DNA from 2 places in the Citrobacter sp. GW821-FHT07H02 genome. Region 2 is predicted to be linked to the other one. Evidence: predicted binding sites of a transcription regulator. Region 2 holds the regulator's gene; the other holds the start of a gene.

Region 1 (10,088 bases), on a different contig from region 2:
ACCCGAAGGTCGTCGGTTCAAATCCGGCCCCCGCAACCAACACATTGTGAAGAAGAAGTTACTCGATGGAAGAGTAAAAGACGGACGCGGGGTGGAGCAGCCTGGTAGCTCGTCGGGCTCATAACCCGAAGGTCGTCGGTTCAAATCCGGCCCCCGCAACCAACAACATTAAGCACCCTTCTGGGTGTTTTTTTGTTTCTGGCGTCGGCAAAAACGTCTGTAAAAAAAGCGCTTTTCAGCGCTTTTTTATTATCCCCTTCTCGCCAGCGTCGCCCCATCGGCGAAGTAGGCTTTGATCCCTGCCAATATAGACTCTGCCACTTCCTGCTGGAACGTCGCTGTTTTGAGCTTCCGCTCTTCTTCAACGTTACTGATAAAGGCAGTTTCAACCAGAATCGAAGGGATATCTGGCGCTTTTAACACGGCAAACCCGGCCTGCTCTACCTGATTCTTGTGCAGGTTGTTGACCTGGCCAAGTTTCTTCAGCACCGCTTTCCCGAACTTCAGGCTGTCGGCAATGGTCAGCGATTGCACCATGTCGAACATCGTGTGATCGACGTAGCGGTCGCCGCTTTTACTGACCCCCCCGATCAAATCCGAGGCGTTCTGGGTTTGCGCCAGGTATTTTGCAGCCGTACTGGTTGCGCCTTTAGTGGAAAGGGCAAACACCGACGACCCGCTGGGCTGTCGACTGGTAAATGCATCCGCGTGAATTGAGACGAAAAGGTCGGCACGCTGTTTTTGAGCTTTCGCGACGCGCACTTTCAGCGGAATGAAGATATCTTCGTTTCGCGTCATATAGACCTTCATGTTGCCTTCTTGCTCGATCAGCGCCCGCAGGCGACGGGCGATCTGCAACACCACATCTTTTTCACGCGTCTTGTATTTGCCCACAGCGCCGGAGTCTTCGCCGCCGTGCCCCGGATCGAGCATGATCACAATCGGACGATCACGCCCCGCTTTACCCGGCTGTGGGCCGCTCTGCGCGGGTGGTACCTGTTTCTCCAGATCGCCTTTGTTGTAATCCTCAAGCAACGCCAGCAGCGGATCCTGCATGTCCTGCGCATTGGCAGGATAGAGATCCATCACCAGACGTTCTTTAAAACCCGCCACCGGCGCGAGGGCAAACAGCTGCGGCTTCACGTTCTGCTTCAGTTCAAACACCATGCGCACGGTCTGCGGATCAAACTGCCCCACTCGTGCCGATTTGATGTAGGGATCATCCGGGCGGATCTGGGTTCCGATGCCTTTGAGCACGGAGTTCAAATTCACACCTTCAATATCCACCACGACGCGCTCAGGATTACTCAGGGCAAATTGTTTGTATTTCAACTCGCGGTTCGATTCCACCGTCACACGGGTGTAACTGGATGCTGGCCAAATACGAACCGCAACGACCTGACTGACCGCAGCCAGACCGACCTGGCTTACGCTCAATAGCCACATGGCGCCCGCCCCTTGCAGTAAACGACGGCGGCTGATTGCTGGATTGGATCCCGACATGCTTCTCCCGAGCAAAACAAATCTAACGGTGCTGATTTACAAAACGTCTGAATTGACCGGAAACTTTAGCGAATGACGCATAATCTGTCATCTATAAAACGGTAAACTTTCTTTTTGTATTCACGGTATTACTGATAAATACCTTCGACTGCTGGCAAATTTGCACTTGCGCCCGGAGAAAAAACAGAATAAAAATACACTTAATACGAATAATCATGCAAAGAGGGTGTGCCGTGGTGAAGGAACGTAGAACCGAACTGGTACAGGGATTCCGCCATTCTGTTCCCTATATCAATACCCATCGGGGGAAAACGTTTGTCATTATGCTGGGCGGCGAAGCCATCGAGCATGAGAATTTCTCCAGTATCGTCAATGACATCGGGCTTCTGCACAGCCTCGGCATTCGCCTGGTGGTCGTGTATGGCGCACGTCCGCAAATCGACGCGAACCTGGCCGCACACCATCATGAGCCGGTGTACCACAAAAATACGCGTGTGACGGACGCCAAAACCCTGGAGCTGGTCAAGCAGGCGGCTGGCACATTACAGCTGGATATCACCGCCCGTCTGTCGATGAGCCTCAATAACACGCCTCTACAGGGCGCGCACATCAACGTGGTCAGCGGCAACTTTATCATCGCACAGCCGTTGGGCGTTGATGATGGCGTCGATTACTGCCACAGCGGGCGTATTCGTCGTATTGATGAAGAGGCGATTCACCGCCAGCTCGACAACGGCGCGATTGTCCTGATGGGACCGGTCGCCGTCTCTGTCACCGGTGAAAGTTTTAACCTGACCTCAGAAGAGATCGCCACCCAGCTCGCCATCAAACTGAAGGCGGAGAAAATGATTGGCTTCTGCTCCTCACAAGGGGTTACCAACGACGATGGCGACATTGTTTCTGAACTGTTCCCGAATGAAGCACAGGCCCGCGTAGAAGCACAGGAAGAGAAAGAGGATTACAACTCCGGCACCGTGCGTTTCCTGCGCGGTGCGGTGAAAGCCTGTCGCAGCGGCGTACGTCGCTGCCATTTGATCAGCTATCAGGAAGATGGCGCGCTGTTACAGGAATTGTTCTCGCGTGACGGTATCGGCACGCAGATCGTGATGGAAAGCGCCGAACAAATCCGCCGCGCCACCATTAATGATATTGGCGGAATTCTCGAGCTTATCAGCCCGCTGGAACAGCAAGGGATTCTGGTGCGCCGTTCCCGTGAACAGCTGGAGATGGAGATCGACAAATTCACCATTATTCAGCGTGATAACCTGACCATCGCCTGCGCGGCGCTGTATCCTTTCCCGGAAGAGAAGATCGGCGAAATGGCCTGCGTGGCGGTACATCCGGATTATCGCAGTTCATCGCGGGGAGAAGTCCTGCTGGAGCGGATTGCCGCGCAGGCCAGACAAATCGGGCTTAGCAAGCTGTTTGTGCTGACCACGCGGAGCATTCACTGGTTTCAGGAGCGTGGCTTTACGCCGGTGGATATCGACCTGCTCCCCGAGAGCAAAAAAGAGATGTACAACTATCAGCGCCGTTCAAAAGTGTTGATGGCGGATTTGGGGTAGCGGCTTAATACGTTGCCGGTCTGATAAAACCGTTTCGCGCGCCATCGGGCACATTGCCGGATGGCGCTAACGCTTATCCGGCCTACAAATCCTGCTGCGTATTATCCTTGTTAAACAAGGCCGACAGCCCGCTACGGCGCTCGGTACGGGTCGCTATCGCGCCACTCAACACCCGTTCATCGGTATACAGCGACAGGCGACGGCGCGCTCGCGTAACCGCGGTATACACCAGCTCGCGCGTCACAACCGGTGTACGCTGCGTGGGCAGAATAAGCGCCGCGTGATCAAACTCCGAACCCTGAGATTTATGTACCGTCATCGCCCAGGTCGTTTCATGTTCCGGTAGACGGCTCGGCTGCACAGACTTAATGGCACCGTCCGGCATCGCAAACCAGACTCGCAGCCCCTGACCGCGTTCGAGCGCAATGCCGATATCGCCGTTAAATAATCCCAACGAGCTGTCGTTTCGCGCAATCATTACCGGCCGCCCTTCATACCAGCGGGAGTGCGCATTCGTGGTAATTTTGCGTTTTTCCCGCATCACGTGTTCGATACGTTCATTCAGTCCTTTAACGCCAAATGGCCCTTCGCGCAGCGCGCACAGCAGTTGGTAATCATTGAACGCCTGAATGATGGCATCGGGTTCCGCCCCCGCCCGAACCAGATCAAGATACCGCCCGTACCCAGCCATTGCCTCATCCAGCATCGCTGCGTAATCTTCACGGCTCATCAGCGTCCGTTTTTCAATGTCGCTAAATTCCTTCTGGAAGACCGCCTTAACTGCAGATTTATCGCCGCGATTAATGGCAGCAGCCAGTTGGCCAATGCCGGAATCACTGCCAAAACGGTAGCTTTTTTGCAGCAAACAAAGGCTGTCACGCAGGGAAGCGGCGGCTTCTGTTTCTGCTCCAGCCGAAACCTGGCATCCGGTAAGCCGACTGAGCTGTTGCGCACGTGCAGGCGTAAAGCCGTCCTTCACACAGGCACAGATATCCCCCAACACAGCGCCCGCCTCAACGGATGCAAGCTGGTCACGATCGCCCAGAAAAATAACCCGCCCGTGCGTCGGTAACGCATCGATCAGGCGCGACATCATCGGAAGGTCAATCATTGACGCTTCATCAACCACCAGCACATCCAGATGCAGCGGGTTGCCCGCATGGTGACGCAGACGCTGACTGCCAGGCTGCGCGCCTAACAGTCGATGCAGGGTACTGGCGTCATCCGGGATCCGTTTTTTTTGCTCATCGGTAAGCGGTAATTGACGTAATGCTTTCCCCAGCGATTCTGTCAGTCGCGCCGCCGCTTTGCCCGTGGGCGCCGCCAGCCGGATACGACAGCGTTCGCCGTCGGCCATCTGAATCAACGCCGCCAGCAGCTTTGCCACGGTCGTCGTTTTGCCCGTCCCCGGGCCGCCAGAAATCACCGAGATACGGCGGGTCAACGCCACGGCAGCCGCCACTTTTTGCCAGTTGATTTCATCGGTGGGAGGGAAAAGCGCATCAAGCGTCTGGGTTAGCTGCTGCTCATCCAGCTCAATCGCCTGATTCACCTCGCTAAAAAAGCGCGCTACCGTACGTTCATTACGCCACATTCGGTTCAGATAGAGGCGATCGTCGTGCAAAATGAGCGGCGTTGGCTGTTCGCCACGGCTAACCGCGGCAGACGTTAACAGGCGTTGCGTCCAGTCGATGCGCTCTGGCGCTTCGTTGAGCCATGTCAGCAACAGCGGATGAGTGTCTTCCGTGATGGACAGCCGCGAAAGCGGCAGACAGACGTGGCCTTCCCCCGCATCACGACTGAGCAACGCCGCCGCCAGCGTCACCGCCGGATCGTCATTGCCGGCAACAGCCAGCGCAAACTGCGCATCCAGCGGTCTTAACTGCTTTTGTTCTACTGCATCCAGTAAGCGTTTCTGGATTGTCATTACGCCTCCTCCCGTACCGCGCCTGCAAACATCTCGTCCATCTGTGCAATTAATTCGCTGTCCGGACGGGTCGCGTAAATGCCTTGCTGTGGTTGTTCGCTATCCACGCCGCGCAGGAAGAGATAGATAACGCCGCCGAAATGGCGCTCGTAGTCGTAGTCCGCGATGCGATGGCGCAAATACCGATGCAGGGCCAGCGTATACAACTGGTATTGCAGGTCGTAACGGTGCGCCTGCATCGCCGAAGCCATCGCCTGTTGGGTGTAGGCGGCACTGTCCTCGCCAAGCCAGTTAGATTTGTAATCGAGCAGGTAATAACGCCCTTCATGGCGAAACACCAGATCAATAAATCCTTTCAACATGCCGCGCACCTGCATGAAGTCCAACGGCGGGCACCCGGCAGAGAGCGGATCGTACTGACGAATGAGCGCATCCAGTTGGCTGGCATTCAGCGGCTGGGCTATCGGCAGATAAAACTCCATCTCTACCTGTTTGTCGCGCTCGGAGAGATGACGCAGACTCACGCCCGTATCGTTAAGCGGCGCCTGTAAGACGGCCTCCAGCCACGCTGTCAAAACCGGTTCCCAGTGTGCGTCGAAACCTCCCAACGCCAGTTTCTCTTGTACCCAGGCGGCATCAACAGACTGAGTAAAATCAAGGTCTTCAAACAAGCTGTGCAGGAAGGTGCCCGGCGATGCGCCGCGCGGAAACTGATGTGGGGTTAACCCCGGCTCAACCGTCACCTCAGCGACACCAGCGGCATCAACATCAAGGCGAGGGATTAAGTCCTGAGCAACACTGTGGCCTCGCTGCTGTAGGCCGGAATAACTGGTTACCCGCCAGCTATCGCTCAGGGGGCGTTGTAACACTTTCGCGCTCAGTTCGGCGCGGGCGGCTTGCGCCACCTGCCAGCGTTCGGTGTCCGGCGCGCCCGTTATTTGCAGGGCGATATCTTCACCACACAACGATTCAATGCACGCGCGAAGCCCGGCGGCATCTTTCGGTTCACCTTTTTGCAGCAGACGGCCCAGTGCGCTCTGGTGCACATCCGTCTCCCCTTTTTTATCACTACGGCGACGCACCAGCGGCGCAACGCCGAGACTGCAATGCCATACTGAACGGGTCAGCGCAACATAGAGCAAGCGGAGATCTTCCGCCAGCCGTTCGGCTTCCGCCAGTTCAATGCTCTCATCGGCCTCGCTGAGATCCAATACCGCTTCAAATGAGCGGCGATCATGATAAAACGCCTGATCCTGAATACGGAAATGGCTAATAAAGGGCAACCAGACCAGCGGGTACTCCAGCCCTTTCGATTTATGAATGGTGACGATTTGCACCAGATGCTTATCGCTTTCCAGACGCATTTGCTGGCTGGAGGCATTGCTGTCGGGTTCCAGAATATGCTGCGAAAGCCAGCGAACCAGCGCATGCTCGCTCTCCAGTTGCGATCCCGCTTCCTGCAAAAGTTCGCTGATGTGCAGAATATCGGTGAGACGGCGCTCACCTCCTGCTGTCGCCAGCAGGTTTTCCGCAATGTTTCTCTGCGACATCAGCGCGCGCAGCATGGGCATCACACCGCGTTTGCGCCAGATCTGACGGTAGCCGTCAAACTCCTCCACAACCGCGTCCCAGGCGTTCTCGTCATTATTAAGTCTGTCGATGTCCTGCGCATTTAACCCCATCATCGAGGCGGCAAGCGCGCTGCGCAGCGTGTTTTCGCGCTCAGGCGTCATCACCGCCTGTAAAACCCACAGCAGCTCTTGCGCTTCAAGGGTGTCAAAAACGCTGTCGCGGTTAGAGAGATACACAGACGGGATATCCAGTTGCGTCAGCGCATCACGAATCTGGGCGGCTTCCTGACGACTGCGCACCAGTACGCTGATATCCGAAGCGCGAACGGGTCGCGAGGTTTTGCCGCTGTTCAGCAGAGCCTGACCCGAGTGTCCCGCCTTCAGCCAGTCACGGATTTGTGCGGCGCAAACGTGCGCCATGGTGCTTTGGTAGTCGCCAATGCCACAACTCTCACCGTCCATTAACCACATGCGCATGGCGGGTTGCGTCTCGCCGTTCAATACAAATTGCAGCGCCTGATTTTTATCAGCGGACTTCACCGGCGTGAACGGGATCTCACGAAACATGAAGGCATCATCCATCTGATCAAACAGCGTATTGACGCTGTTGACCATGCCCGGCGCAGAACGCCAGTTCGTGTCGAGCGTATAGTGCGCCGTCACCTCGCTGCGCGCCTTCATGTAGGTGAAGATATCCGCGCCACGGAATGCGTAAATCGCCTGTTTTGGATCGCCAATCAGCAACAGCGCCGTCTCCGGCTGATGCTGCCAGATGCGGCGAAAAATACGGTATTGTTGCGGATCGGTATCCTGAAATTCATCGATCATCGCTACCGGAAAACGACCGCGAATGGCCGACGCCAGCGCCTCGCCGCTTTCACTTCGCAGCGCCGCATCAAGGCGGCTGAGCATGTCATCGAAGCCTAACTCTCCCCGACGCTGCTTTTCCCGTGCGACCGTTTCCCGAATCTCCGCCAGTGCCCGGGTGATAACCAAATCGCGAATCGTCAGCGGCTCTGCAAGGAGTTCGTCAATTGCCACAAACAGTGCGTGCTCGGGCGTAACACCGCCCGCTTTGGTTCGCTCTTCTAAAAAGCGCTGCGAGAATTTCTCCAACGCTTCAGGCAACTGATAAGTCTGCGTTTCTGCCTGCGCCCATGCGGTTACCTTCTCGATCCATTTTGCCTGGTTGCCACGGTTGAATTTTCTGCGATCGATGCCTGACGATTCGATCAGCGCGTCAAGTTCCTCAACCGCTTCACACCATTGCTGTTTGATCCGGGTGATTCGCGCCAGAATCTGCGCATGGCGCGATGCCAGCGTCTCTTCGTCTGGCGGAGGGGCTTTAATTACCGGAGCTTCACCCTGCAGATAGCGGTCAATATCTTTCAGCAGCGCCTGCGGGCCTTTCCATGTTTCAAAGACAACCTGGGCAATTTCACGCGGGAGTGGGTAACAGTGACGACGCCAAAAGTCCGCACAGGCCTGATAACGCAGGAGGGATTCGTCTTCGATGAGCTGTTGCTCGAATAACATCCCCGACTCAAAGGCATTCAGACTCAGCATGCGCTGGCAAAAACCGTGAATGGTGAAGACCGCAGCTTCATCCATCTGCCGTTCGGCCAACAATAACCACTGTGCGGCCTGCTTTTTATCGTTAATTTCGTCTAACAGGCGGGCATAGAGCGGGTTATCGGTCGATTCCCGCAGACAGGCAATGCGCAATTCGTGGATATTACTGCGGATTCGACCGCGTAGCTCTTCGGTGGCGGCCTCGGTAAAGGTCACCACCAATAACTCTTCTACGGTTAACGGACGGGGAAAGGCGGCAGAGCCGCCCAGTCCAAGTAGCAGACGCAGATAGAGCGCTGCGATAGTAAAGGTTTTGCCAGTGCCTGCGGACGCTTCAATCAGGCGCTCGCCCGTGAGGGGCAAGCGTAGAGGATCAAGAGACTCAGCATCATTCATTCTTTTCACTCATCAGGGGCAAGGTTTGCTGCAACGCGCTGACGGTCTGCCACACTTTCCCGCCTTCCAGGGTCGCATATTCTGCTTTCCCGTTCTGGCTTCCGGAAATCTGTGACAGTATCGCCATGCCTTGCGGCTCTACCACCGCCTGATGGAAGAAGTCGGCAAGTTTTTGCGGCGTCAGCAGTTTAATCTGAGCCACGATTTTATCACGCGAATCGAAGTGCATATTACCCCGATCGAAATCTTTGCTTAACTGCGAAGCCTCTGCGCCCAGCGTTTGCGGCGCTTCTAACATTTGCGTAATGACCGCCTGCTGAATTTGTGCAAATTCGGCTGGTTTCATTGCCCGCAGCTTCGCTTCCGCCGTCGGGAAAAAGGCTTTATAGCGCTCCCAGAGATACGCCGGCTGTTTGTCGCTGCTTTGCAGCAGGAAACCCATCCCCCACTGGCGACCTACGTTCATCGGAAAAGCAAACACCGCGTAACCTAACTGCTCTTCGGTACGCAGTTGGTTGTAGAACCATGGCTGAACAATTTGCCCCAACATGGCGCTGTAGGCGGTGCTGGTGTGTTCATCGTATCCCGAAGGTACAAACACCGCCGCCAGCGCAGAGTCCGTACTGCTGCCCGCTTTTTCAAAAATGACCGACTGTTTTTTATCGACCAGCACATCTTTGTTGCGACACCATTCTGAGCCCTTCGCACCCAGCTGTTTCTGGATATCCTGCGCCATGGTTTTGGCCTGCGTTTCGCTCATGTTGCCGATAACCAGAAACTCCGGACGGGCACCCACTTTTAACGCATCGCGGTACGCCATAACCTCTTCCAGGCTGATTGATGGCAACAACTTACGGCGTTCATCACGTGAGAAGTAAGGCACCTGAGAAATCATCTGCACGGGCATAATGGCCTGATCGTAGGCTTTACCTTTCTCGGCAGAGTCCATCATCTGCGCATACCAGGACTTCGCCTGTTCCAGCTGCTCTTGCGTTGCAGAGTAGCTGAAGTAGCCTTCCAGCAACGCCTGGAAAAGCTGCGGCAAACGCTGAGTGTAGCCATTGGCGTTCAGCATCAACCCATTATTGGCATTAGTCGAAAACCCTATCCCGCCCACGGCGGCCTGATTGCTTAACTGATCAAGCGCAATGCCTGCCAGATAATCATTCAGCGCAAACATCACCTGATTTCTGGCGCTGTCCATGGCTTTTGGATTACGCAGCACCACGCTCACATCGGCTTTTGGCTCACTGGCAAAGTAACGGCTCGGCGCATACACCACGCGCAAATCCGGTTTATCGATGATCAATTCCGGATGCGCATATTGCTTCTCGCTCTTAATCAACGAGAAGTCATCAGGAATGTAGGGGTTGAGGTCCGGCAGGGAGAGCGAAATCGCCTGCGCTTTTTGCTGCCACTGCGCAAATGTTTTGTCGTCGATTTTGTTGACCTGATAAGGGGCATCAACAAAGTAGGCAGTTTTGTTATGTGGCTCATTCGGGCTGATATACCAGACGCGGGCATTCTGCGGCGTCATCATCGCCAGACGGGCTT
Region 2 (10,088 bases):
CGTGCGCGATTGTGCTGGCTCTGTTTGTTGGCTTTCACTTTCAGCTTGAAACGCCGCGCTGGGCGGTACTGACTGCGGCGCTTGTTGCAGCGGGTCCGGCGTTTGCTGCCGGAGGCGAACCGTATTCTGGCGCCATCCGCTATCGCGGTATGTTGCGCATCATCGGAACCTTTATCGGCTGTATCGCCGCGCTGGCGATCATCATCACCATGATTCGCGCACCGCTGCTGATGATTCTGGTGTGCTGTATCTGGGCGGGATTTTGCACCTGGATCTCTTCTCTGGTGCGCCTTGAAAACTCCTATGCATGGGGGCTTTCGGGGTATACCGCACTTATTATCGTCATCACCATTCAAACGGAACCGCTATTGACGCCGCAGTTCGCCCTTGAGCGCTGTAGCGAGATTGTGATTGGTATCGTCTGCGCCATCATCGCGGATCTGATTTTCTCTCCACGATCGGTGAAGCAAGAGGTTGATCTTGAACTGGATAACCTGCTCATCGCGCAATATCAACTGATGCAACTGTGTATTAAACACGGTGACAGTGAGGAAGTGGACCGGGCCTGGAGTGCGCTTGTGCGGCGTACTGCGGCACTGGATGGCATGCGCAGCAATCTGAACATGGAGTCCTCGCGCTGGGGGCGTGCTAACCGACGTCTGAAGGCGCTGAATACGCTCTCCCTGACGCTGATTACGCAATCCTGCGAAACCTACATGATTCAAAATACGCGTCCGGAGCTGATCACCGATACGTTTCGTGAGTTGTTTGAAACCCCTGTTGAAACTGCGCAGGATGTACATCGACAGCTCAAGCGCATGCGCCGCGTGATCGCCTGGACGGGTGAGCGGGAAACGCCTGTCACTCTGTACACCTGGGCTGGGGCAGCAACGCGGTATCTGTTATTGAAACGCGGCGTGGTGGGTAATACGAAAATCAGTGCGACTGAAGAAGAGATTTTACAGGGTGAGCCCGTGGTGAAGGTGGAGTCTGCCGAGCGTCACCATGCGATGGTCAACTTCTGGCGCACCACCTTGTCATGTGTGCTGGGGACGTTGTTCTGGCTGTGGACGGGATGGACGTCTGGTAGCGGTGCGATGGTGATGATTGCCGTCGTGACCTCACTGGCGATGCGATTGCCGAATCCGCGAATGGTTGCGATCGACTTTATCTACGGGACGCTGGCAGCGCTGCCGTTGGGGTTACTCTATTTTCTGGTGATCATCCCCAACACCCAACAAAGTATGTTGCTGCTCTGTCTTAGTCTGGCGGTACTGGGCTTCTTTCTGGGAATCGAAGTCCAGAAACGCCGCCTGGGTTCGATGGGGGCACTGGCGAGCACCATTAACATCATTGTGCTCGACAACCCCATGACCTTCCATTTCAGCCAGTTTCTGGACAGCGCATTGGGGCAGATTGTCGGCTGTATGCTGGCGTTTATCGTGATATTGCTGGTACGGGATAACTCCCGCGACAGGACCGGTCGCGTGTTGCTGAATCAGTTTGTTTCGGCGGCCGTCTCAGCCATGACCACCAATGTGGTACGGCGTAAGCAAAACCATCTTCCGGCGCTCTATCAGCAGCTGTTTTTGCTGATGAACAAATTCCCTGGGGATTTGCCCAAATTCCGTCTGGCGCTGACGATGATCATTGCGCATCAACGTCTTCGTGACGCGCCGGTCCCGGTGAATGACGATCTCTCTATTTTCCACCGTCAGCTTCGCCGCACCGCGGATCGCGTGATTTCCGCCAGTAGCGACGACAAGCGTCGGCGATACTTCGGACAACTCCTTGAGGAACTCGATATCTATCAGGAAAAACTGCGCATCTGGGAAGCGCCACCACAGGTCACGGAACCGGTAAAACGACTCTCTGGCATGTTGCATAAATATCAGCATGCCCTCACGGATAACTAAACACGGAAAAGCCGACGCCAAAAGCGTCGGTTTTTTTATGGCTATACTTAACCGATGTGCAGGAATCGTCGTGGTAGGTAGTTTGGTGGGTTGCGAAAGCGCTTACCGGAGGTGGTGGCGGGCAATGAATATCTATACCTTTGATTTTGATGAGATAGAAAACCAGAGTGATTTTTACCGTGAGTTTGCGCGGATGTTTGGTATTGCCAGAGAACAGATCAGCGATCTGGATTCTCTGTGGGAGATAGTGATAGGCGAAGTATTGCCGTTGCCGCTGGAAATAGAGTTTGTTCATCTACCTGAAAAGCAGCGCCGACGTTATGGGGCGTTGATTTTGCTGTTCGATGAAGCAGAAGAAGAGCTGGAAGGACAGTTACGTTTTAACGTTCGGCTCTAAGCCTTAGGTATAAAAAAGCCCCCGACAGGCGGGGGCAAGTCGTCGGACTAGACGACGAGGGTTTATTTGTAGAGTTCTGCCGTGGCGTGCCACTGTGACCCTTCTTTCAGTTCAATCACGCGATAGCTGCTGGCGCCTGCTTTTTCTGCTTTAGCAGCAAGCTCCTGACGCATATCCATCGGAGAACTACCAATCTGAGAAACAGAGACACTGCCCATGGATTGCAGATTTTGTGCTTCTTGCGCATTGACCTGGTGTACGGCGGCGTTTGCGCCGAAAGAGAGAACTGAAGCCAGGCCGAGTGAAGCGATAAGATATTTAGTGTTCATAGTTTACATTCCTCAATACGGTTAACTCAGCGGTTTGCAGGGCGTTCTTATGCGATATTCCCGCGAGTTATTGTTTGCATTAGCGATGACAGGCGAGCCTTATTTGTACAGTTCAGCAGTGGCGTGCCAGTGGCTACCGCTACGTGCTTCGGTGATCTGATACGCTGAGGCGCCTTGTTGTTCCGCTTTTTTGTTCAGCATTTCATGCATGTCCATCGGTGAAGAGCCGATCGCGCTGACGGAAACAGAACCGATAGCTTCGCGGTTTTGCGCCTGCTGGGCATTGATGGAATCTGCGGCAAATGCACCGAATGAGAGAACAGAGAGAATACTTAACGTTGCAACTGTAGTTTTGATTTTCATGATATTTACCTCGTCGAATTCTTTTATTGGGGTCCTTTGTTTCGTGACCCTCATCACAAAATCAAGTATACACTAGTCACGCGATTAATTAATACCTTGCTAATTGTTCAGTGGGTAATTAAGTATTAAAAAATTTAGTTTTTATAATCACATGGAATTAAAAATGCTTCTGATGGCGAGGTTTTCGATTTAAATCTAATAAATTCATAAAGATATAAAATTTAACAAAATGTGCGATATTTGGCTTTATCATTGACCGCGTGAATGTGTTTAAGCGATTAAACGCACTATTCGTTAAATCAAAAGCAGTGGAAATGCGTGCAAAGCAGGGAGAAAGACAGGATTTTCCCCGCCGTGTGTGGCGACGGGGAGAGGAGGTTACAGCTCTTGTTCGAACAGCTCGAGAATCGCTTCGTACAGATCTTTCACTGAGAAGCCATTAGCAGGGGTTGTGAAAATGGTGTCATCGCCCGCAATTGTCCCGAGGATACCTTCCGCTTTGCCCAGTGAATCCAGCAGGCGTGCGATCAGTTGCGCAGCGCCTGGGCTGGTATGGATCACTACAACGGCATCATTGAAATCGATATCTAATACCAGGTTCTTTAACGGGCTGGATGTCGTGGGGACACCCAACTCTGCCGGGAGGCAGTACACCATCTCCATTTTTGCGTTGCGGGTCCGCACGGCGCCGAACTTTGTCAGCATGCGTGAGACTTTGGACTGGTTGATGTTATCAAAGCCCTGATCCTGCAACGCGAGGACGATTTCACCCTGTGAGCTGAATTTTTCTTCTTTAAGCAGCGCTTTAAACGCCTTTACTAATTCTTCTTGTTTTGCCGAGCTTCGCATAAGTCACCCGTAATATGGCGGTAGAAACAACATTATTGTGCATACAGATGAATTTTTATGCAAACAGTCTGCCTTGTTCGAGGCTGAAATAATGTTATGAAAGAGCGGAATTTTATCAAATTTCGTTATCAAGAAACATGCCTGTGTCACGGCTCGCAAATAAGGTTAAAAGTAAATTAAATGTTATCAAATTGATGTTGTTTTGAGGGGGGAGTAGGGTATATTGTCCGCACTTGTGGAAAAGTTGCTCTACAGCTGCAGTGGCTTTGGATTACGTAAATTAAATGCATAAAAGCCAAATTCGCGTGACTCCGCATTCTTGACACGTGAGTATTGTAATCATTAATTTTGTGAATTAAGGTCGCCGCCGCGGAGCATTAAACACTTAGCTTATCAATATAATAAGGAGTTTAGGATGAAAGTTGCAGTCCTCGGCGCAGCTGGCGGTATCGGTCAGGCGCTAGCATTATTGTTAAAGAATCAACTGCCTTCAGGTTCAGAACTCTCCCTGTACGACATCGCTCCAGTGACTCCAGGTGTGGCCACTGACTTGAGCCATATCCCAACTGCTGTGAAGATCAAAGGTTTCTGTGGCGAAGACGCAACCCCGGCACTGGAAGGTGCGGATGTGGTTCTGATCTCTGCGGGTGTGGCGCGTAAACCGGGTATGGATCGTTCCGACCTGTTTAACGTTAACGCCGGTATCGTGAAAAACCTGGTCCAGCAGATTGCGAAAACCTGTCCGAAAGCGTGCGTGGGTATTATCACCAACCCGGTGAACACCACTGTCGCTATCGCTGCAGAAGTCCTGAAGAAAGCAGGTGTTTACGACAAGAACAAACTGTTTGGCGTGACCACGCTGGACATCATCCGCTCCAACACCTTTGTTGCGGAACTGAAAGGCAAGCTGCCGACTGAAGTTGAAGTTCCGGTGATTGGCGGACACTCTGGTGTGACGATTCTGCCACTGCTGTCGCAAATCCCTGGCGTTAGCTTCACCGAGGAAGAGGCCGCTGCCCTGACCAAACGTATCCAGAACGCGGGTACTGAAGTGGTTGAAGCAAAAGCCGGTGGCGGATCTGCAACCCTGTCTATGGGTCAGGCTGCCGCACGTTTTGGTCTGTCTCTGGTTCGCGCGCTGCAGGGCGAAAAAGGCGTTGTGGAATGTGCTTACGTTGAAGGCGACGGCCAGTATGCGCGTTTCTTCTCACAACCGCTGCTGCTGGGCAAAAATGGTGTGGAAGAGCGTCAGTCTATCGGCAAACTGAGTGCCTTTGAGCAGAATGCGATGGAAGGCATGCTGGATACGCTGAAGAAAGATATCACCCTGGGCGAAGAGTTCGTTAATAAGTAAGCGAACCGCCATCAGTGAAAAAAAACCGGAGCATTGCGACTCCGGTTTTTTTTGTCTCTGGCTTCGGGAAATACTCAGTTGGTTGCCGGATATTCCTGAATGGTAACCTGCAGCGTCAACTGCTTGTCATCCCGCATGACGACCACAGAGATCACCGAGCCTGGGCGAATTTCAGCGACCTGGTCCATCGTTTCCAGCGCGGAAACGGCAGGCTTATTGTTCACCGAAATGATCAAATCATTGACCTGAATGCCAGCCTGAGCCGCCGGACCATCCGGTGAGACCTCGTTGACGACGATTCCCTGAATTTGGTCTATCCCACCACCCTGGGCATGCATTGGCGCGATTTCGCGGCCGCCAATACCGATGTAGCCACGGATCACACGACCATCACGGATAAGTTTATCCATAATTTTGGTCGCCAGCTGGAACGGAATGGCGAAGCCAATGCCTTCCGGCGTTTCGCCGTCATTACTTTTATCAAAGGATAAGGTGTTAATGCCCATCAACTCACCCAGCGAGTTGATCAGCGCACCACCGGAGTTACCGTGGTTGATGGAGGCGTCCGTTTGTAGAAAATTCTGGCGCCCGGAAGGGTTCAGACCAATACGACCGGTCGCGCTGATGATCCCCTGGGTGATGGTTTGTCCGAGATTATACGGGTTGCCGATAGCCAGAACGACGTCGCCAATATGCGGCGTACGGCGCGAGTTTATCGGAATCGTCGGGAGTCCACCGGCGGCATTAATTTTTAACACGGCCAGATCGGTCAGCGTATCGGACCCCACCAGCAGCGCCTCAAACACGCGTCCATCTTGTAGGGCGACGATTATCTGATCGGCGTCGTTAATAACATGCTTGTTGGTGATGATATAACCGCGCTGATCCATGATCACACCGGAGCCCAGCGTGCGGATCTCAAGCTGATTATGCGCCGTACTGTTCATACTGCGGTTATAGACGTTAACGACGGCTGGTGCAGCACGGCGGACCGCCGAGTTGTAACTGACAGGCGTCTCATCGGTGCTGTCGAATTGCGGAGCCGTAAGGGTATTTATTTTGCGCAGCGACGGCATAGCGGCCAACAAAATGGCGCCGACAATTAAACCAATCGCGACTGAACGTAAGAGCTTCACAAACATGATGGAGGCGTCATTAAAAAAGGGAACGTCAGCAGCATACCATGAGTTTACCGGACATCACACGTGAGGCTGATGTCCGGTTCACGACGGACTTAACGTAAGAGCAAATAAATGCTCTCATTACCGCGAACGATTTGCAGAGCAATGATGGACGGTTTCGCCTCCAGCACCTTGCGCATCTCGGCGATAGAGTTCACGCGATCGCGGTTTACACTGACGATGACGTCATCTTTATGTAAACCCGCCTGAGCCGCAGGGCTGCTTTTTTCAACATTATCAATCTTGATGCCTTTGCTGCCGTCCTTCAATTGACCGTCGCTTAACGTAGCACCTTGCAGCGCCGGGGCGATCATCTCAGCACTGGCGGATGATGATGTGTTGGAGTCCAGAGTAACGTCGACCTCCAGTGGTTTACCGTCACGCAACAGACCCAGTTTCACGGTGGTGCCAGGTTCCGTTGTTGCAATACGCGAACGTAACTCTGCAAAACTGTTGAGTGGCTTGCCGTTAAGACTGGTGATGACATCGCCGGACTTCACGCCCGCTTTTGCGGAACCCGAGTTTGGCAGCACTTCACTGACAAATGCGCCGCGCTGTACGTCAAGTTTGAACGCTTTGGCGATATCGGCAGTCATTTCCGTGCCTTTAATGCCCAGCAGACCCCGCTTGATTTCACCGAACTGGATCAACTGCTGCGCCAGCGTGCGCGCCATGTTGCTCGGGATAGCAAACCCAATTCCGATACTGCCGCCGCCAGGGGCGAGGATGGCGGTGTTAATACCGATCAGCTCGCCGTTCAGGTTAAGCAGAGCCCCGCCGGAGTTACCGCGGTTAATGGACGCGTCAGTCTGAATGAAGTTTTCCAGCCCTTCCAGATTCAGCCCGCTACGCCCCAGCGCAGACACAATACCGGACGTCGCCGTTTGCCCCAGCCCAAACGGATTACCTACGGCGACGGCAAAGTCCCCTACGCGCAGCTTGTCGGAGTCAGCGATGGCAATTTGCGTCAGATTGCTGGCTTTCTGAATTTGCAGCAGAGCGATATCACTTTGATCGTCACTGCCGATCAGTTTGGCGTCGAATTCACGCCCGTCATTTAACTGGATGCTGATCTTCTGCGCCTGACTGATAACGTGATTATTGGTCAGGACATACCCTTTCGCGGCATCAATGATGACCCCAGACCCTAAACCTTCGAAAGGTTGTGACGGTTGGTCAGGCAACTCATCGCCAAAAAATTTTTTGAACTCTTCCGGGACTTTTTGCCCCTGGGCAGCCGTTCCTTCGACTCTGACGCTAACCACGGCAGGCAGTACCTTTTCCAGCATGGGGGCGAGACTTGGCAGCGCTGCCTGGCCAGGAATTTGTGCTGGTATTGACGCGAGGGCCTGAAACGGCGCTGAGAGCGTTAAACCGATACTTAACGCTAATGCACTCAACAACTGGGTTTGTTTTTTCATGGATCCTGCTCTCGTACCTTGAGTGAAAGGAAAGACGATTCAAAACAGTTTGATGTTATTGAATTTTCGACATGGCAACAATGAGACTGCTGACTAAATAATAGCTGGGACAGGAGAGAAGAGAGGGCGCAATGACTGCGCCCAATAAAATTATTTACGTTGTGTGGTTAACCGCGTTTGGCACCCGCACGTAGCAGGCCGGACGCCCCTTCGGAATAGTCACGTGGCATCTGAACCGGTGCCTGATCGTTACCGGCTTCAGACTCCGCCAGGCGATTACGGAACGGGTTAGTTTCCGCAGTCAGTTCCGGCAGCAGGCTGCTGGAGCTTTTTGCCATGTGTTGATACAGCTGGCGATAATCATGCGCCATGGTATCCAGCAGCTCAGCGCTGCGGGCAAAGTGGCTGACCAGCTCTTCACGATACTCTTCCAGCTCAGCTTTGTTCTTTTCCAGTTCGTACTGCAATGCCTGCTGTTGACGTAATTTACGATTACCAAAACGCACGGCTACGGCACCAATAATGATACCGACGACTAACCCAATTAGCGCATATTCCCAGGTCATGAACATCTCCCGTTGTCTTTTGTTTCCGTAGGGTGTTGGCTTTAGGCTCCATGCCTGCGCCTGATTATGCCACTATAACCGCTAATCCCGTAGAAGTGGAATCCCGACTTTATATCGCGTAGTGTAGAACGGCCTTTTTTTCGTCAACCGTGAACGACGGCACATCGATTCTCAAGGAATAACAATAACATCATGCAAAGCTTTTCCCCGACATCGCGTTACCTCCATGCCCTCAACGAGGGAAGCCATCAACCCGACGACGTACAAAAAGAAGCGGTTAACCGGCTGGAAACCATTTACCAGGAACTGACGAGCAACGCGTCCCCTGAGCCACAGGTCAGCGGACTGATGGCCCGTTTTGGCAAATTGTTGGGAAAACGTGAGCCAGCAGCACGTTTACCGGTGCGCGGTCTGTATATGTGGGGCGGGGTGGGACGCGGGAAAACCTGGTTGATGGATCTGTTTTATCACAGCTTGCCGGGCGAACGTAAACAGCGACTGCATTTCCACCGCTTTATGCTGCGCGTACATGAAGAACTGACTGCCCTACAGGGGAAAAGCGATCCACTGGAGATCGTTGCCGACCGTTTTAAAGCAGAGACGGATGTGCTCTGTTTCGATGAGTTTTTTGTTTCGGATATCACCGATGCGATGTTGCTTGGTGGATTAATGAAGGCGCTGTTCGCTCGCGGTATCACGCTGGTGGCGACATCCAACATTCCGCCGGACGACTTATACCGTAACGGTCTGCAACGTGCGCGTTTTCTTCCGGCCATCGACGCGATAAAACAGCACTGCGACATCATGAATGTGGACGCCGGGGTCGATTATCGCCTACGTACGCTGACTCAGGCGCATTTATGGCTCGCCCCGCTCAACGATGACACGCAACGGCAGATGGATTCGCTCTGGCTGGCGCTTGCGGGGACAAAACGTGAGCATGCGCCGACGCTGGAAATTAACCATCGTCCGCTCGCAACGCTGGGAGTAGAAAACCAAACGCTGGCAGTCTCGTTCTCCACGCTGTGCGTGGATGCCCGTAGCCAGCATGACTACATTGCGTTGTCGCGTCTTTTTCATACGGTGCTGTTATTTGATGTTCCCGTGATGACGCCGTTGATGGAAAGTGAAGCGCGTCGCTTTATTGCGCTGGTGGATGAGTTTTATGAGCGCCACGTCAAACTGGTGGTTAGCGCCGCCGTACCTTTATATGAAATCTATCGGGGCGAGCGCCTGAAGTTCGAATTTCAGCGCTGTCTGTCGCGTTTACAGGAGATGCAGAGCGAGGAGTACCTCAAGCGGGAACACCTGGCCGGTTAAACCTGTCGCAAATCACATAAAGGGGTCGACCTTTGACCCCGACTTCTCTATAATCTTGCGACCCCACGTTACAAGAGAGTTTTTTTCCCGAAACTTTCTCTGCGCCGGCATAGGCTATTCGAAGGGGTAGGTTTGCTGGACAATGTCGTGTGAACCTCAACTGACTAAACGTTTGGGTGTTCACCAACGTGTAACTTATTTATTTGGGTAAGCTTTTAATGAAAACTTTTACAGCTAAACCAGAAACCGTAAAACGCGACTGGTATGTTGTTGACGCGACCGGTAAAACTCTGGGCCGTCTGGCTACTGAACTGGCTCGTCGCCTGCGCGGTAAGCACAAAGCGGAATACACTCCGCACGTAGATACCGGTGATTACATCATCGTTCTGAAC

What was found. Region 2 encodes ArgR, which controls arginine synthesis, uptake and breakdown. Its sites were predicted from a motif close to ANTGAATAAAAATACANT; they were not measured.
Region 1: the regulator ArgR is predicted to act here: its motif matches at 1,687-1,704, upstream of argA (amino-acid N-acetyltransferase).

Annotation. Positions count from the first base shown of each region.
Region 1 is NZ_JBWKPZ010000021.1:36-10,123, forward strand. Features, by position in the region: tRNA gene AC07NP_RS18220 (tRNA-Met) at 86-162, shown strand; gene amiC (N-acetylmuramoyl-L-alanine amidase AmiC) at 250-1,503, opposite strand; gene argA (amino-acid N-acetyltransferase) at 1,737-3,068, shown strand; gene recD (exodeoxyribonuclease V subunit alpha) at 3,151-4,995, opposite strand; gene recB (exodeoxyribonuclease V subunit beta) at 4,995-8,534, opposite strand; gene ptrA (pitrilysin) at 8,527-10,088, opposite strand, start outside.
Region 2 is NZ_JBWKPZ010000025.1:25,049-35,136, reverse strand. Features, by position in the region: gene aaeB (p-hydroxybenzoic acid efflux pump subunit AaeB) at 1-1,916, shown strand, start outside; gene AC07NP_RS19905 (barstar family protein) at 2,041-2,313, shown strand; gene yhcN-B (DUF1471 family stress response protein YhcN-B) at 2,376-2,642, opposite strand; gene yhcN (peroxide/acid stress response protein YhcN) at 2,742-3,005, opposite strand; gene argR (transcriptional regulator ArgR) at 3,384-3,854, opposite strand; gene mdh (malate dehydrogenase) at 4,270-5,208, shown strand; gene degS (outer membrane-stress sensor serine endopeptidase DegS) at 5,283-6,350, opposite strand; gene degQ (serine endoprotease DegQ) at 6,443-7,810, opposite strand; gene zapG (Z-ring associated protein ZapG) at 7,978-8,376, opposite strand; gene zapE (cell division protein ZapE) at 8,569-9,696, shown strand; gene rplM (50S ribosomal protein L13) at 9,915-10,088, shown strand, end outside.